DNA from 2 places in the [Rhizobium] kunmingense genome. Region 1 is predicted to be linked to the other one. Evidence: predicted binding sites of a transcription regulator. Region 1 holds the regulator's gene; the other holds the start of a gene.

Region 1 (7,620 bases):
ATTTCGCAGTGAAATCAACGATATAATTTGTCATAAATGTTTCATCGAAGTGACATAAAAGCTGAGGTCAACGGCAGCTAATAGAAGCGGGCCGAGAGCCGGCAAGCGCGAAAAGCCGGCGAGAACGCTTTTTAGAAAACCCTTATCGGGAGAGATCGATGAACATCTTGAAACTTTCCGCAGCTGCCCTCGTGGCTTCTGTCGCATTTGCCGGCGCTGCCGCCGCTCGCGACCAGGTCCAGGTTGCCGGCTCCTCCACGGTTCTGCCTTACGCAAAGATCGTATCCGAAACCTTCGCCGAGACCTTCCCGGACTTCAAGGCTCCGGTCATCGAGTCGGGCGGCACCGGTGGCGGTCTGAAGGCATTCTGCTCGGGCGTTGGTGAAGGCACCATCGACATTGCCAACGCTTCGCGCGCCATCAAGGCCGACGAACTGGCAGCTTGCAAGGCTGCAGGCGTCAACGACGTTCAGGAAGTCCGCATCGGTTACGACGGTATCGTCTTCGCTGCCGACTCTTCCAACGGCGACATGAAGATCACCCCGAAGGACCTTTACACGGCTCTCGCCGCTCAGGTTGTTGTTGACGGCAAGCTCGTCGCCAACCCGCACAAGAACTGGTCGGACGTAAACCCGACCCTGCCGAAGGGCCCGATCGCTGCCTACATTCCGGGTTCCAAGCACGGCACCCGCGAAGTCTTCGAAGAGAAGATCATGGCTGAAGGCTGCAAGGAAGCCGGCGCTCCGGACGTCATCAAGGCTTCGATCACCGATGCCAAGGCCGCTGCTGCTGCCTGCGTCGCAGTCCGTAAGGACGGCGCTGCAGTCGACATCGACGGCGACTACACCGAGACGCTCGCGCGTATCGCCGCCAACAAGACCGGCCTTGGCGTATTCGGCCTGGCCTTCTACGAAAACAACATGGACAAGCTGAAGGTCGCGACCGTTTCGGAAGTCGTTCCGTCGACCGAAACCATCTCGTCCGGCGAGTACCCGGTTTCCCGTCCGCTGTACTTCTACGTAAAGAAGGCTCACCTGGGCGTTATCCCGGGCCTGAAGGAATACGTGGAATTCTTCCTGTCTGACGACATGGTCGGCCCGGAAAGCCCGCTCGCCGAATACGGCCTGGTTGCTGCTCCGGACGCACAGCGCGACGAAGCCCGCAAGGCCTTCGAAGACGGCAAGACCCTGTAATCTACGATCCGGCGCCGCTCGATCGAGCGGCGCCGGGTTTCTTTCAAGTGCCGGGCTGCCAAGGTGTTGGCCCGGAGCGCTGCTCTGCTGACAGTCGGTGCGTTTCCGTCGGAAAATCTTAACCTGTTCCCGGCCTTATGCGACGACTTTCAAGCCTGTGCCCTTTCATAGGGCGGCCCGAAAACTGGGTATTTGCGACTAATTCGGTTCCGGTGATGGGATTTGTGCGGTAGTGGCTGCCGCCGAAGGCGGTAGGCCGGGGGATTCTGATGAGCACACCACTGATCTTGTTGATTTTGGCGATCATAGCGATCGTCTGTTATGTCGTGGGGACGCGACATGCGCTGGCGATTGCCGGCGGCCTATCCTCCAAACTTCACTCCCGCCCCGGCTATTACGGCACGTTCGTCGCGATCTGCGCCGTTCTTCCTGCCGCCATCGTCCTGGCCGTCTGGCTGATCGCCAGCCCGTTCTACATTAATTCCACCGTGCTGTCCGGCTTCCCCGAAGAGGTGAAAGCGCGCAGCCAGGCTGAGCAGGGCCTCGCCTTCGGCATGGTCGGTGCTCTGGCCCGCGGCATGGATGTCCTGACGCTGGAAGAAATCGATCAGGTGGGTGCAGACCCGGCTGCGCTGCGCGCCGCCATGGGTGCCAGGGGCGTTCCGCTTGCCGGCGATCCCGAGCCCTACATGGTCGAATCCGCCGGTGACCTCAACGCGATGAACAAGGTCAGCAACCGCATCATGACGGCGATCGTGATGATCGTCGCTCTTGCCGGTGCCGGTTTCTCGTATACCCGCATTTCGCCGCGCTTCCGTGCCCGTAACCGGGTGGAACGCGTCATCCTTGGCGGTCTTGTTCTCGCCTCGTCGATCGCCATCGTCACGACCATCGGCATCGTCCTGTCGATGGTCACCGAAGCCGGCCACTTCTTCGGCCGCGTTCCCGCCTGGGAATTCTTCTTCGGCACGGTCTGGGATCCGCGTTTCGCCGCCGCCGGCGCCACCGCCTCGGAAGGCCAGTTCGGGCTTATCCCGCTGCTTCTCGGCACGCTCTATATCGGCCTCGTCGCCATGCTCGTCGCTGTTCCGAGCGGCCTGTTCTCGGCGATCTACATGTCCGAATACGCATCCAGGGGCGTGCGCTCGGTCGCCAAGCCGCTGCTTGAAGTCCTGGCCGGCATCCCGACCATCGTCTACGGCTTCTTCGCCCTGACCACGGTCGGTCCGTTCCTGCGCGACCTATCTTCGCAGATCAACGGCATAGCCACCGGCGACTTCGCCAACTTCATCCAGGCGCAGTCCGTTCTGACTGCCGGTTTCGTCATGGGCATCATGTTGATCCCCTACGTCTCCTCGCTGTCGGACGACATCATCACCGCCGTGCCGCGCACCCTGCGTGACGGTTCGCTCGGTCTCGGTGCCACCCAGTCGGAAACGATCAAGAAGGTCGTGCTGCCAGCGGCACTTCCGGGCATTGTCGGCGCTCTGCTGATGACCGCCTCGCGCGCCATCGGTGAAACGATGATCGTCGTGCTGGCCGCAGGTGTGGCCGCCCGCATGCAGCTCAATCCGTTCGAGCCGATGACGACCGTGACCGTCAAGATCGTCAGCCAGCTGACGGGCGACCTTGAATTCACCTCGCCGCAGACGCTCGTCGCCTTCGCGCTCGGCATCACGCTGTTTGCCATCACGCTTTGCCTCAACATCTACGCGCTCTACATCGTGCGCAAATACCGGGAGCAGTACGAATGACCGACGTGGTATCCTTCCCCGCCGGCGCGTCGGCCAAGCCCGCTCGCCGCGATATCGGCATCAAGCGCCGCTATGCCGCCGAACGTCGCTTCCGTGCCTATGGCATCGCAGCCCTGTCCTTCGGCATCCTGTTCCTGTTCCTCCTGCTCTACTCGGTCGTCTCCAAGGGCTACACCGCGTTCCAGCAGACGATGATCACCATTCCAGTCGAATTCTCCGAACAGATCATCGACCGGAATAACGAGCGTGCCGAAAATCCGCAGCGTCTGATGACCGCCAATTATCCGGTTGTCGCCCGCGATGCTCTGGCAAAGGTGCTCGGCGTCGCCGAGGGCGATCGTCAGGGCCTGCGTGCCGTCAACCAGATGATTTCGGACGGTGTTCGCGGTCAGCTGCGGGACATGGTCACCTCCAACCCGCAGATCATCGGCACGACCCAGACCGTGTCGCTGCTCGCAGCCGGCGATATCGACAGCGCCTTCAAGGGCCAGATCGACCTCACCGTGTCCGAAAACAACCGAAAAGTCTCCGACCAGCAGGTCGGCTGGATGAACCAGCTGGCGGAAGCGGGCGCTCTCGGCAAGCACTTCAACACCGGCATCTTCGTCAACGGCAATTCCAGCCGTCCGGAAGCCGCCGGCGTCGGCGTCGCCCTGATCGGCTCCTTCTACATGATGGCGATCGTGCTCATCCTGTCGCTGCCGATCGGTGTCGCTGCCTCCATCTATCTCGAGGAATTCGCCCCGAAGAACAGATTCACCGACCTGATCGAGGTGAACATCAACAATCTCGCGGCGGTGCCTTCTATCGTCTACGGTCTTCTCGGCCTTGCAGTCTTCGTCAACTTCATGGGCATGCCCCGTTCGGCCTCGCTGGTCGGCGGTCTGGTGCTGACGTTGATGACCCTGCCGACGATCATCATCGCCACCCGTGCGGCCCTGAAGGCGGTTCCCCCGTCGATCCGCGCCGCAGCTCTCGGCCTCGGCGCATCGAAGATGCAGACCATCTTCCACCACGTCCTGCCGCTCGCCATGCCGGGCATTCTCACCGGCACGATCATCGGCCTGGCGCACGCGCTTGGCGAAACCGCGCCGCTCCTTCTGATCGGCATGGTCGCCTTCGTCGCCAACTACCCGACGACCCCCATGGATCCGTCGACCGCGCTGCCGGTGCAGATTTACATGTGGGCGAACGAGGCGGAACGCGCCTTCGTCGAAAGAACCTCGGGAGCGATCATCATCCTGCTCCTGTTCCTCATTGTCATGAACGTGGGTGCAATTCTGTTGCGCCGCCGCTTCGAACGCCGGTGGTAGGAGATCGACACAATGAATATGTTGTCAGAAGCAGCAGTTGAAAAGGCGCTGGACAAGAAGATGAATGATGTAGCCTACAAGATGATCGGCAAGGACGTTTCGGTCTATTACGGCGATAAGCGCGCGCTTTTCGACGTCAACCTGAACGTCCGCGAAAACACGGTAACGGCGCTTATCGGCCCGTCGGGCTGCGGCAAGTCGACCTTCCTTCGCACGCTGAACCGCATGAACGACACGATCGAGAACTGCAAGGTCACCGGCAAGATCACGCTCGACCAGGACGACATCTACGACAAGGAAATCGATGTCGTGGAACTGCGCGCCCGCGTCGGCATGGTGTTTCAGAAGCCGAACCCGTTCCCGAAGTCGATCTACGAAAACATCGCCTACGGTCCGAAGATCCACGGTCTTGCCCGCGGCAAGGCGGATATGGATGCGATCGTCGAGGCATCTCTGCAGCGCGCCGGCCTCTGGGCCGAAGTCAAGGATCGCCTGCATGAAGGCGGCACCGGTCTCTCCGGTGGCCAGCAGCAGCGTCTCTGCATCGCCCGTGCGGTCGCGGTCTCGCCGGAAGTGATCCTGATGGACGAACCCTGCTCGGCGCTCGACCCGATCGCCACCGCCAAGGTTGAGGAACTCATCCACGAGCTGCGCGCCAACTACACGATCGTCATCGTGACGCACTCGATGCAGCAGGCGGCCCGCGTCTCGCAGCGCACCGCCATGTTCCATCTCGGCCAGCTGGTCGAGGAGAACGACACGGACAAGATGTTCACCAATCCGGATGACCAGCGCACCCAGGATTACATCATGGGTCGCTTCGGCTGATCGGCGATAAGCCATTTGCCTGCTGCTACGGATTTTCAAGGACAAGAAGATGGTATCCAGTCATATCCTTTCTGCCTACGACGAAGAACTGAAATATCTGCGCCGCCGCATTTCCGAAATGGGCGGCCTGGCCGAGCAGATGTGCGGCGATGCCGTGCGCGCTCTGGTCAACTCCGACTCTGCGCTTGCCCAGAAGGTCATCTCCGACGACGTGATCCTCGATCACGCCGAACGCGAAATTCAGGACAAGGCGATCGTCACCATCGCCAAGCGTCAGCCGATGGCGGCCGACCTGCGTGAAATCATCGGCACCCTGCGCATCGCAGCCGATCTGGAGCGCGTCGGTGATCTTGGCAAGAACACTGCCAAGCGCGTCATCGCGGTGCAGGGCACCGGCGTGCCGCGCAAGCTTGCCCGCGGTCTCGAGCATCTGTCGGATCTCGCGGCCGTCCAGCTCAAGGATGTTCTCGATGTTTACGCCACCCGCTCGGCGGAACGGGCAGAGGCGATCCGCTCGCGCGATGAAGAGATCGACGCGATGTACACGTCGCTGTTCCGCGAGCTTCTGACCTACATGATGGAAGATCCGCGCAACATCACCACCTGCACGCATCTCCTGTTCTGCGCCAAGAACATCGAGCGTATCGGCGACCACGCGACCAACATCGCCGAGACAATCTACTACATGACCACGGGTGCGGCGCCGGAAGGCGAGCGCCCGAAGGATGATACGGCAAACACTGTCGGCGCTGTCGCCGAGTGATTGCTGCCGGAGGGCCGCACGTCCTTAAGGACGTGCATGGGGCGCTCGATTGCTAAGAAACTGCGCATCGGGCCTTCCGAAAATCGAGCCGATTTTCGGGCCGATGCAGCAGCGTACCTGACGGAGCGTAATGAGGATGCAGCCAAGAATTGCGGTAGTGGAAGACGAGGAGGCGCTGAGCGTCCTCCTCCGTTACAACCTCGAAGCCGAAGGCTACGAAGTCGAGACCATCCTTAGGGGGGACGAGGCGGAAATCCGGCTTCAGGAACGCGCTCCGGATCTTCTGGTCCTCGACTGGATGCTGCCGGGCGTATCGGGCATCGAACTGTGCCGGCGCCTGCGCATGCGGCCGGAGACGGAACGTCTGCCGATCATCATGCTGACGGCCCGCGGCGAGGAAAGCGAACGCGTTCGCGGCCTCGCGACCGGCGCGGACGATTACGTCGTCAAGCCGTTCTCGACGCCCGAGCTGATGGCCCGCGTCAAGGCCATGCTGCGCCGCGCCAAGCCGGAGGTTCTCTCCAGCGTTCTGAAATGCGGAGACATCGAGCTTGATCGCGAGACCCATCGCGTTCACCGCAAGAGCCGCGAAGTGCGCCTCGGTCCGACGGAATTCCGCCTTCTGGAATTCCTGATGGTTTCGCCGGGCCGCGTCTTCTCGCGTTCTCAGCTTCTCGACGGTGTCTGGGGCCACGATATCTATGTCGACGAACGCACCGTCGACGTCCATGTCGGTCGCCTGCGCAAGGCGCTCAACTTCTCCAACATGCAGGATGTCATCCGCACCGTTCGCGGTGCGGGTTATTCCATGGAATCCTGATCAACAGGATCTGACGGAACGAACATCAGCCCGGAAGCGGTCGACGCTTCCGGGCTGATTTCTTTTTGGGAAGAGATCAGGCTTCTGCCTTCTCCTGCCATTCGGGCAGAGGAAACACCCGGTCGTAGCTCCAGTTGAAGACGAAGGCGTAGACCAGGTAGAAGAGCGCGAACGAGATATCCATCACCAGCGCATGCCAGAGCGTCACGCCGAGATACCAGGCGATGAACGGCAACAGCACGACCAGCAGGCCGAGTTCGAAAAGAACCGTATGCAGGACGCGCAGAGCCAGCGTTTTTTCCGTAGTGCCGCGCAGGCGCTGCATCGCATGGTCGAAGCCGAGATTGTAGACATAGTTGAAGATCGTCGCGAGCGTCGATGAAACGATGCCGATCACGCCCATATGCGAGATGGGCATGTCGAACACGAAAGCGCTGAACGGAATGAACAGCGCAAGTCCGATGATTTCGAAGCTGATGGCGTGGCGAATACGGTCGCGTGTGGTCCGCATGACTTTATACCCCTTGGGCTCTGCCGGGTCGTCCCGGTTGTTGATGCCCATACTGGGGGAGGTCGTCCTCGCTCACAGAATAAATAAGGTCTTGTGCTGCGAAGGGCAAGCGTCGAACGGGCAATCCTGCCTTGCAGCCGGGGCATGTCCAGGGACCGGCAATAAAAAAGCGGGCCTTAAAGCCCGCTGTTTTGAAGTCCGTGCCGTGCCGGTCAGGCGCGTGCTGCACCCGCCTTACGGCGCTCGTGTACCGGCTGGTAAGCCAGCTTTGCGTGGTACTTGCAGTAGGGCGAGCTGTCCTGGGACTCGCAGCCACAGAAATGGAAATCGTCCGTCAGCGGGTCGCCGACCGGCCACTTGCAGGTGCGCTCGGTCAGTTCGGTCAAGGCGAGTTTCTTGGAGATCGGCAGGACGATATTGGCTGCCGGGCGCAGCACC
Region 2 (7,620 bases), on a different contig from region 1:
GATACCGCGCATCTCGACGCGACCAATCTGCTGGGAGACACCGCCGCTGGTCACGACGAGATTGCTCTGTTCGAGATCGAAGGCTGCCAGTGTGAACAGATGATCGGTGCCGAGTGGCTGATACTTGACGCCGACTTCGAGCTGTTTGCCTTCGTTCGGATCCCAAGGCTGGCCGGAGGTGCTCAGACCCTGCGTCGGCTCGAACGATGTGCCGTAGCTGACGTAAGGAGCGATACCGTTGTCGAAAGCATAGAGCAGACCGGCACGACCTGTGAAGGCGCCGTCATCGTTGACCGTTCGGGTCGAATTAAGACGATTATAGGTGTCCATTTCGGCTGTGTCATAGCGGCCAGTCAGTGTCAGGCGCCAGTTGTCGAGCGACATCTCGTCCTGGAGGTAGATGCCGACCTGATTGACGTTCTGCTTGGCATTGGCGGTATTGGTAATCGCCCCGATCGTCGCCTGACCGTAGACAGGGTTGTAGATATTGAGCGGCGAGGCCGTGCCGGTACCGAATTGGTAGTCGTAGTTTTGGACGAGCACGTCCACACCGGCCAACAGGTCGTGCGTGATCGGGCCGGTTTCGACTGTGCCGGAGATGTTGTTGTCCATGGTGAACGTTCGGGCGACGTCGTGAATCTCAACTGCGAGACGGTTGACCATCGGCGGAACGGCCGCTGCGGCGGGATGGCCGCGCACCACGCTCAGGTCGTAGTCCACTTCCATCAGTCGTGCCGAGGAATTAAAGGTGATGCCGTTGTCGAACTGGTGCTCGAACTGATAACCGATAGCCGACTGGCGTCTTTGGAAATCGTCGTAGCCGGGTTCTCCGATGTAGGTGCTGCGGTCGTAATAGCCGTAGGCGCTAGGGTAAAGCATGCCGGGCGCAGGCAGGAACTGCAGGGAGCCGCCATCGTCGCGGATGTGGTGGCCCGAAATGGTCAATTCCGTGCCTTCCTCCGGTTTGAAGGTGATCGACGGCGCGATGAAGAGGCGGTTGTCGTCGACATGATCGACCTGCGTTTCCGCGTCACGCACCATGCCTGTCACGCGGTAGAGGAACTTGCCTTCCTCGTCGATCGGGCCGCTAAAGTCGAAAGCAGCTTGTTTGCGCCATGGCTCGCCGAGCGTGAACTGAACCTCACGCAGCGGTTCGTCGGTTGGCTTCTTGCTGACGAAATTGAGGAGACCGCCGGGCGGTGTCTGGCCGTAAAGGGCTGCTGCCGGGCCACGCAGTGCTTCGATGCGTTCGACCATGTAGGGGTCGATCCGTGGCCAGGCATAAGTGGCGCGCGGCATCCGGGTTCCATCCAGCAGTTCCGGAACGATGAAGCCGCGCATGCGAACCCAATCGGCGCGCGGATCGGCGCCGAAGATTTCGGCATTGGTGGACGGCGTGTAGCGCATCGCCTCGCTGGTCGTCGTCACCTGCTGTTGGCGGATCTGGTCTGCGGTGGCGATCGAAATCGATTGCGGTGTTTCTGCCACCGCTCGTGCGGACTTAGTGGCGGTTGCGCTCTGTTTAGCGACGATGCCACGAACCGGCCCGTTGGCGTTTTCGCCATTCGCTTGCACCACTATCGGCGCAAGCTGCGTGCCGGCATCTTGCGCATGCGCTTGTGTGAGCATCAGGGTAAAGGTTGCCGCGCTGGCAGCCAACATCATGCTCTGGCGCTTCACGAGGCCGGACTGGCGAGAGAATATCATTGGTTGCCCCCACGAAATAGATGGTGGCGTTTTAGCGTTTGCACTGAATGGTGAGCAATGATCTCCACTTTCGCGATCCTGAGAAATGCTTTCGTGATTCTATCACGAAAGCCGATTGATTTCGCGGGATGACGCGTGCGGAACCAGAGTGTTGGGCGCGACGCCGAAGCGGCGTCGGAACAGGGTCGAGAAATGCGCAGGAGTATATCCGGCTTCCGACGCTACCTGGCTCACCGTGAAGTGCCCGCTGGCCAACATCTTGTAGGCACGGTTGAGGCGATATTCCTGAATGTAGCGATACGGGGCCATGCCGTAGATTGTGCGAAAGCCACGATTGAGCTTGGAAAGATTGATGCCGCATCGGCGTGCCACATCCGTGAGATCGGGCGGGTCGACCGAGTTTGCAACGAGGAGGTCGCATGCTGCGCGTACCCGATCGCGGTCCGACGGCGTCAGGTACCCCGAAAAGGCCCCATCCGCCGCAGGAGAGAAGCCTTCAAAGACAAGCGAGGCGAGTTCCAGCGCTTTTGCGCACCGGTAAAAGCCATGGTTTGCATCGCGATGGCCGAGCAATTGGGCGCCGAGAGCGCTGATTGCGGTGTCAGCTTTTCTGGATCGAAGCACAAGGCTGCCGCCTGAACGATCCCGCATGCCACATAGCAATGACGCAGGATTGCGCTGGTATTCGGTCTCGATTAATTCACGATCAATCTGCAGAAGAACGACGCTGAAAGGCGTATCGTGCGAGAATACCTGCTGCCGCCGGTTTTCTCCTTCGCTCAGAACAGCGAACGTGGTTGGTGTGCGAATGTCCAAAAGAGGGGCATCGCCGGCCTCAAGCTGCATGCGACCCTGCAATACGACGATGATGCGCAGCCCGTCTCGTATGGGTGAGGATACGTGGAGCGGCTCGGAGAAGATCTTGGTACTTGTCTCCACCAGCAACTGACCCTGAAGGTGGGTCGTTACAAGTTGCGAGGGCGATGAAGAAATGCTCATTAAAGGAATTTAAAAAATATGAGTATAGAAATCAATATTTAACTTTGGTCGATCTTCCTCATTTCACGTTCAGTGGTCGGATAGATAGGTCATAGGTTCATATCCCATCAAGGCGATGGATAGTCACGTCGCGGGTGACTATTTCGTGACGTTCGGCTTCGATCTAATCCTCGGATTGAAGTCGACAAGCAGAGATTTTAGTTCCACTTCTCGAACACGGCGCGCGGCCTCGTCAGGCGAAACCCAGTCCAGGACACGCTGACCGCGCTCCTTGTAATCGGCAGCAACTTCCGTGACCTCGATCTCGTACACATCCACCACGCAAGGCGCGACATCGCCGTTGTCGAGCCATTTCAGATACGTATAGCGGCCTATCGGCTTTTTCCTGGCTTGGCCGCGCACGCCGGCTTCTTGCAATGCCTCTATTTCGGCCGCCTGATGCGGCTTCTTCCGTTTCATCGGCCAGCCCTTGGGAATCACCCAGCGGCCGCTGTCGCGCGATGTGATGACCAGCACCTCGATGCCGTCGCGATCGGTTGTCTCCCGATAGCAGAGTGCCGCATATTGCTGCCGGAACTCACCCTTAAACAGTTTATCCGGCATCTGGGCCAGCTGTTGAAGCAGCGTTCTGGGTTTGGCATCGGGCCGCTTCTGATCTTTCTTGACAGGCTTCATGAGCGGTTAAATGCCGACTTTCGCAGTTGATTCCAGCTGCCCGATAGCATTTATGACAGTTTTGTGACAGTGGCGGCGCAGACGTGTGACACTGGGGCGAGACCGAGGAGCAGGGCCATGATGAGCGTTTTCCGGAAATTGATGCCTCGCGAGGATAAGTTCTTCGACATGTTCTCCGAACATTCGCGCACGGTGGTGGAAGCGGCCGAAGCCCTGCGCAATCTGCTCCACGGCGAAGACCTAGAGACCAATTGCGAGCGGATCGTGACACTGGAAGACCGCGCCGACAACATCACCCGCGAGGTGCTTCTGGCCGTGCGGCGCAGTTTCATCACGCCCTTCGACCGCGGCGACATCAAGGATCTGATCCAGTCGATGGATGACGCGATCGACATGATGCACAAGACGGTCAAGACCATTCGCCTGTTCGAGCAGACGAGCTTCGATCCGCTGATGCGGCAGATGGGCGAGGAGGTCGTGCGCGCGGCGCATCTGGTCGCCGAAGCCATTCCGCTGCTTGACAAGGTGGGCACCAATGCCCAGCGCCTGAGCGCCATCGCCGAGGAAGTCACCCGCGCCGAAGGCCGGTCCGACGACCTGCACGACCAGGGCCTGAAGGATCTTTTCGTTCGCTATGGGGCCGCCGGCAATGCGATGGCTTACATGATCGGCAGCGAGATCTACGGCGAGCTGGAAAAAGTCGTCGACCGGTTCGAGGATGTCGCCAACGAGATCAGCGGCATCGTGATCGAGAACGTCTGATGGACGCGACACTCGCCTTTCCGCTTCTCGCCGGCCTGATCGCCATCGCGCTGTTCTTCGACTTCCTCAACGGATTGCACGATGCGGCCAATTCGATCGCGACGATCGTTTCGACCCGGGTGCTGCGGCCGCAATATGCGGTGGCCTGGGCTGCGTTCTTCAACTTCATCGCCTTCCTGTTCTTCGGCCTGCATGTGGCCGAGACGCTCGGAACCGGCATCATCGATCCCGGCATCGTCTCGCCTTCGGTGATCTTTGCGGCGCTGATCGGCGCCATCGTCTGGAACATCGTCACCTGGATCTTCGGTATCCCATCCAGCTCGTCGCACGCGCTCGTGGGTGGGCTGATCGGTGCCGGGTTCGCCAAGGTCGGGGTCTCCTCGATCGTCTGGAGCGGTTTTCTGAAGACGGCGGGGGCGATCGTGCTGTCGCCGGCGATCGGCTTCTTCCTGGCGCTGGTCCTGGTGCTTGCCGTGTCGTGGATCTTCCTGCGCCAGACGCCGTTTGCGGTCGACCGGACCTTTCGCATCATGCAGTTCGTCTCCGCCTCGCTCTATTCGCTTGGCCACGGCGGCAATGATGCGCAGAAGACGATGGGCATCATTGCCGTGCTGCTGTTCAGCCAGGGCTACCTCGGGTCCGATTTCTACGTGCCCTTCTGGGTGGTAATAAGCTGTCAGTCCGCCATGGCGCTCGGCACGCTGTTCGGGGGCTGGCGGATCGTCCATACGATGGGATCGAAGATCACACGGCTCAACCCGATGCAGGGCTTCTGTGCCGAGACGGGTGGCGCGTTGACGCTATTCGGCGCGACCTGGCTCGGCATTCCGGTGTCGACGACACACACGATCACAGGCGCCATCATTGGCGTCGGTGCCGCCCGGCGGATATCGGCGGTGCGCTGGGGGCTCGCCGGCAACATCGTCATTGCTTGGATTGTCACCATGCCGGCGGCGGCACTGATTTCCTACATAACGTATAGTGTTGTTGGCTTGCTTTCCTGACCCCGTTTCGGTCGGGACAGGAGTGCGGAAGCTTCCCTTGCAAGGCCTTGCAAAAGGGCTATAATTCATTAGCCGGCAACGGAATTACGCTCTATTTTCCACATGGAATTCAGGAGTTCTCGAGTGCAGTCGACGCTCGTCGTCATCAATATTCTGGGTGCTGTCGCGCTGCTGCTCTTCGGCCTGGCTCAGGTCAAGGAAGGCGTGACACGTGCCTTCGGCGCCAGACTGCGGACCGGATTGGCCAATTGCACGCGCAGCGGCATACGCTCGTTCCTCTCAGGCCTCGTCGCGACGATCGCGCTGCAGAGTTCGACCGCGACCGCATTGATGACAGCCTCCTTTGCAGAGCGCGGCATGGTCAATCCGCGCATGGCGCAGATCGTGCTGCTCGGCGCCAATATCGGCACGGCGGTCACGGCCTGGCTGGTCGCGGCCGGCACCGAGGTCTTCGCACCGCTTCTGCTGCTTGCCGGCGTAATCCTGCTGCGCAACGGCTCCGCTGCCCGCAAGGGGCTCGGCTCCGCATTGATCGGTATCGGCCTCATGCTGCTGTCGCTTCAGCTTCTCGGCTATGCGACCGAGCCGATGCGCCGCTCGCCGGCGCTCGCAGCCTTTCTCAGCCTGCTCGATTCCACCTGGCTCGTCGCGCTGATCTTTTCCGCAGCCCTTGCCTTCGTCTCCTCCTCAAGCCTCGCGATCGTCATTCTCGTTCTGTCGCTCGCATCGAGCGGCATCGCCTCGCCCGGACTCATCGTCGTTCTGATCCTCGGCGCCAATCTCGGCGGTGCCATACCGCCCGTCGTCGCGACACTGACGAGCCCGCCCGAGGCGCGCCGCATCACCCGCGGCAACCTCCTCGTGCGCGCCATCGGCTGTGCGCTGGCGCTGCCGCTGGCCGGCGTCGCCGCCGATCTCCTGCAGATGCTGCCCGTCTCAGCGGAAAGACTGCCGGTAGACGCCCATCTCGCCTTCAACCTGTTGCTGGCAGTGCTTGCCTGGCCCTTCGGCGGCCTGGTCTCGGATCTCATGACCCAGCTGATCCCGGACGAGCCGGAAAAAGACACCGGGCCGCAATTTCTCGACCCGCAGGAGCTTGGCGATCCGGTCCGCGCGCTGGTCAACGCCACCCGCGAAGTCCTCGGCGTCGGCGACCAGATCGAGCGCATGCTGATCCGCGCCGAAAACGCCTTCAAGCGCAACGATGGCGCGCCGCTGAGAGAGATCGCCGCGATCGAGGCGCGCGTCGACAGGATGCAGCAGGATGTGAAGCTCTATGTCTCGAAGCTCGGGCAAAGGGGATTGGACGACGAGAACTCGCGTCGTTCCATCGCGATCATCGACTACGCCATCAACCTCGAGCATATCGGCGACATCATCGAGAAAGGCCTCTGCGACCAGCTCGCCAAAAAAATCGACAAGGGTCTGAAATTCTCCGACGACGGATACCAGGAACTGGCCGATCTGTTTGACCTCACCATCGACAACCTGCGCACCGCGCAAACCGTCTTCGTCACCGGCGATTTCAACCTTGCCAGGCGGCTGATGGAGATCAAAGTCGATGTCAGGAAGCTGGAAAAGCGCTCGGCGGAACGTCATCTGGAGCGGCTGAGGGACGGCAGGCTGGAAAGCCTTCAGACGAGTTCGCTGCATCTCGACATGCTGCGCGACCTCAAGCGCATCAATGCCCATATCGTCTCGGTCGCCCATCTGATTTTGGACGAAAGTGGTCTGCTAATCGAAAGCAGGCTGAGACAGGCCGAGCAGCGGTGACGATCTTGCCTTCTGCAGATCCTTCCTCCGACCGAGCAATTTTCGCCCGGTGACGATTATCAATGACGCGTACGCTCCCATCTTTTGCTATGAAAGTGGGCGAGCAAATCCGCAATCGAATTAATCACTAGCTTTGGCCGGAACGGGTAGCGTGCAATTTCTGCTTTGTCGGCAATGCCACTGAGGACGAGCACGGTGTGCAAACCTGCCTCGATGCCGGCGACGATATCCGTATCCATGCGATCGCCAATCATGCCGGTACCTTCTGAATGCACGCCGAGTTTGTTGAGTGCAGAACGGAACATCATAGGGTTTGGCTTACCGACTATATAAGGCTCGCGGCTGGTCGCACGGGTTATCAAGTGCGGCGACGGCGCCCGTTGCGGGAAGAGCGCCTTCGGCGCTGGGTCCCGTGGCATCAGGGTTTGTTGCGATAAACCGGGCACCCTTATTGATCAAACGAATGGCTTTGGTGATTGCCTCGAAGGAGTATGAACGGGTTTCGCCCAGCACGACATAGTCGGGATCCGTGTCGGTCATGATGAAGCCCGCCTCGTGGATGGCAGTGGTGAGCCCGGCTTCTCCAATGACAAACGCCTTGCCGGCAGGGGTCTGGTCCTTGAGAAAAGCAGCTGTTGCCAACGCCGAGGTCCAGATGCGTTCTTCCGGCACGTCCAATCCACTGTTGAGCAGCCGGGCA

The links. Region 1 encodes PhoB, which activates phosphate uptake and scavenging genes when phosphate is short. Its sites were predicted from a motif close to TGTCATNNANCTGTCAT; they were not measured.
Region 2: the regulator PhoB is predicted to act here: its motif matches at 3,434-3,450, upstream of AC0JZ4_RS25210 (DUF47 domain-containing protein).

What each region holds. Positions count from the first base shown of each region.
Region 1 is NZ_CDRNXG010000001.1:653,215-660,834, reverse strand. It holds gene AC0JZ4_RS03340 (PstS family phosphate ABC transporter substrate-binding protein) at 159-1,193, shown strand; gene pstC (phosphate ABC transporter permease subunit PstC) at 1,463-2,947, shown strand; gene pstA (phosphate ABC transporter permease PstA) at 2,944-4,260, shown strand; gene pstB (phosphate ABC transporter ATP-binding protein PstB) at 4,273-5,088, shown strand; gene phoU (phosphate signaling complex protein PhoU) at 5,138-5,851, shown strand; gene phoB (phosphate regulon transcriptional regulator PhoB) at 5,988-6,671, shown strand; gene AC0JZ4_RS03310 (PACE efflux transporter) at 6,748-7,182, opposite strand; gene AC0JZ4_RS03305 (GcrA family cell cycle regulator) at 7,395-7,620, opposite strand, start outside.
Region 2 is NZ_CDRNXG010000003.1:193,179-200,798, reverse strand. It holds gene AC0JZ4_RS25225 (TonB-dependent siderophore receptor) at 1-1,707, opposite strand, end outside; gene AC0JZ4_RS25220 (helix-turn-helix transcriptional regulator) at 1,810-2,706, opposite strand; gene AC0JZ4_RS25215 (NUDIX hydrolase) at 2,845-3,381, opposite strand; gene AC0JZ4_RS25210 (DUF47 domain-containing protein) at 3,499-4,143, shown strand; gene AC0JZ4_RS25205 (inorganic phosphate transporter) at 4,143-5,147, shown strand; gene AC0JZ4_RS25200 (Na/Pi cotransporter family protein) at 5,271-6,920, shown strand; gene AC0JZ4_RS25195 (HAD hydrolase-like protein) at 6,980-7,228, opposite strand; gene AC0JZ4_RS25190 (HAD family hydrolase) at 7,239-7,620, opposite strand, start outside.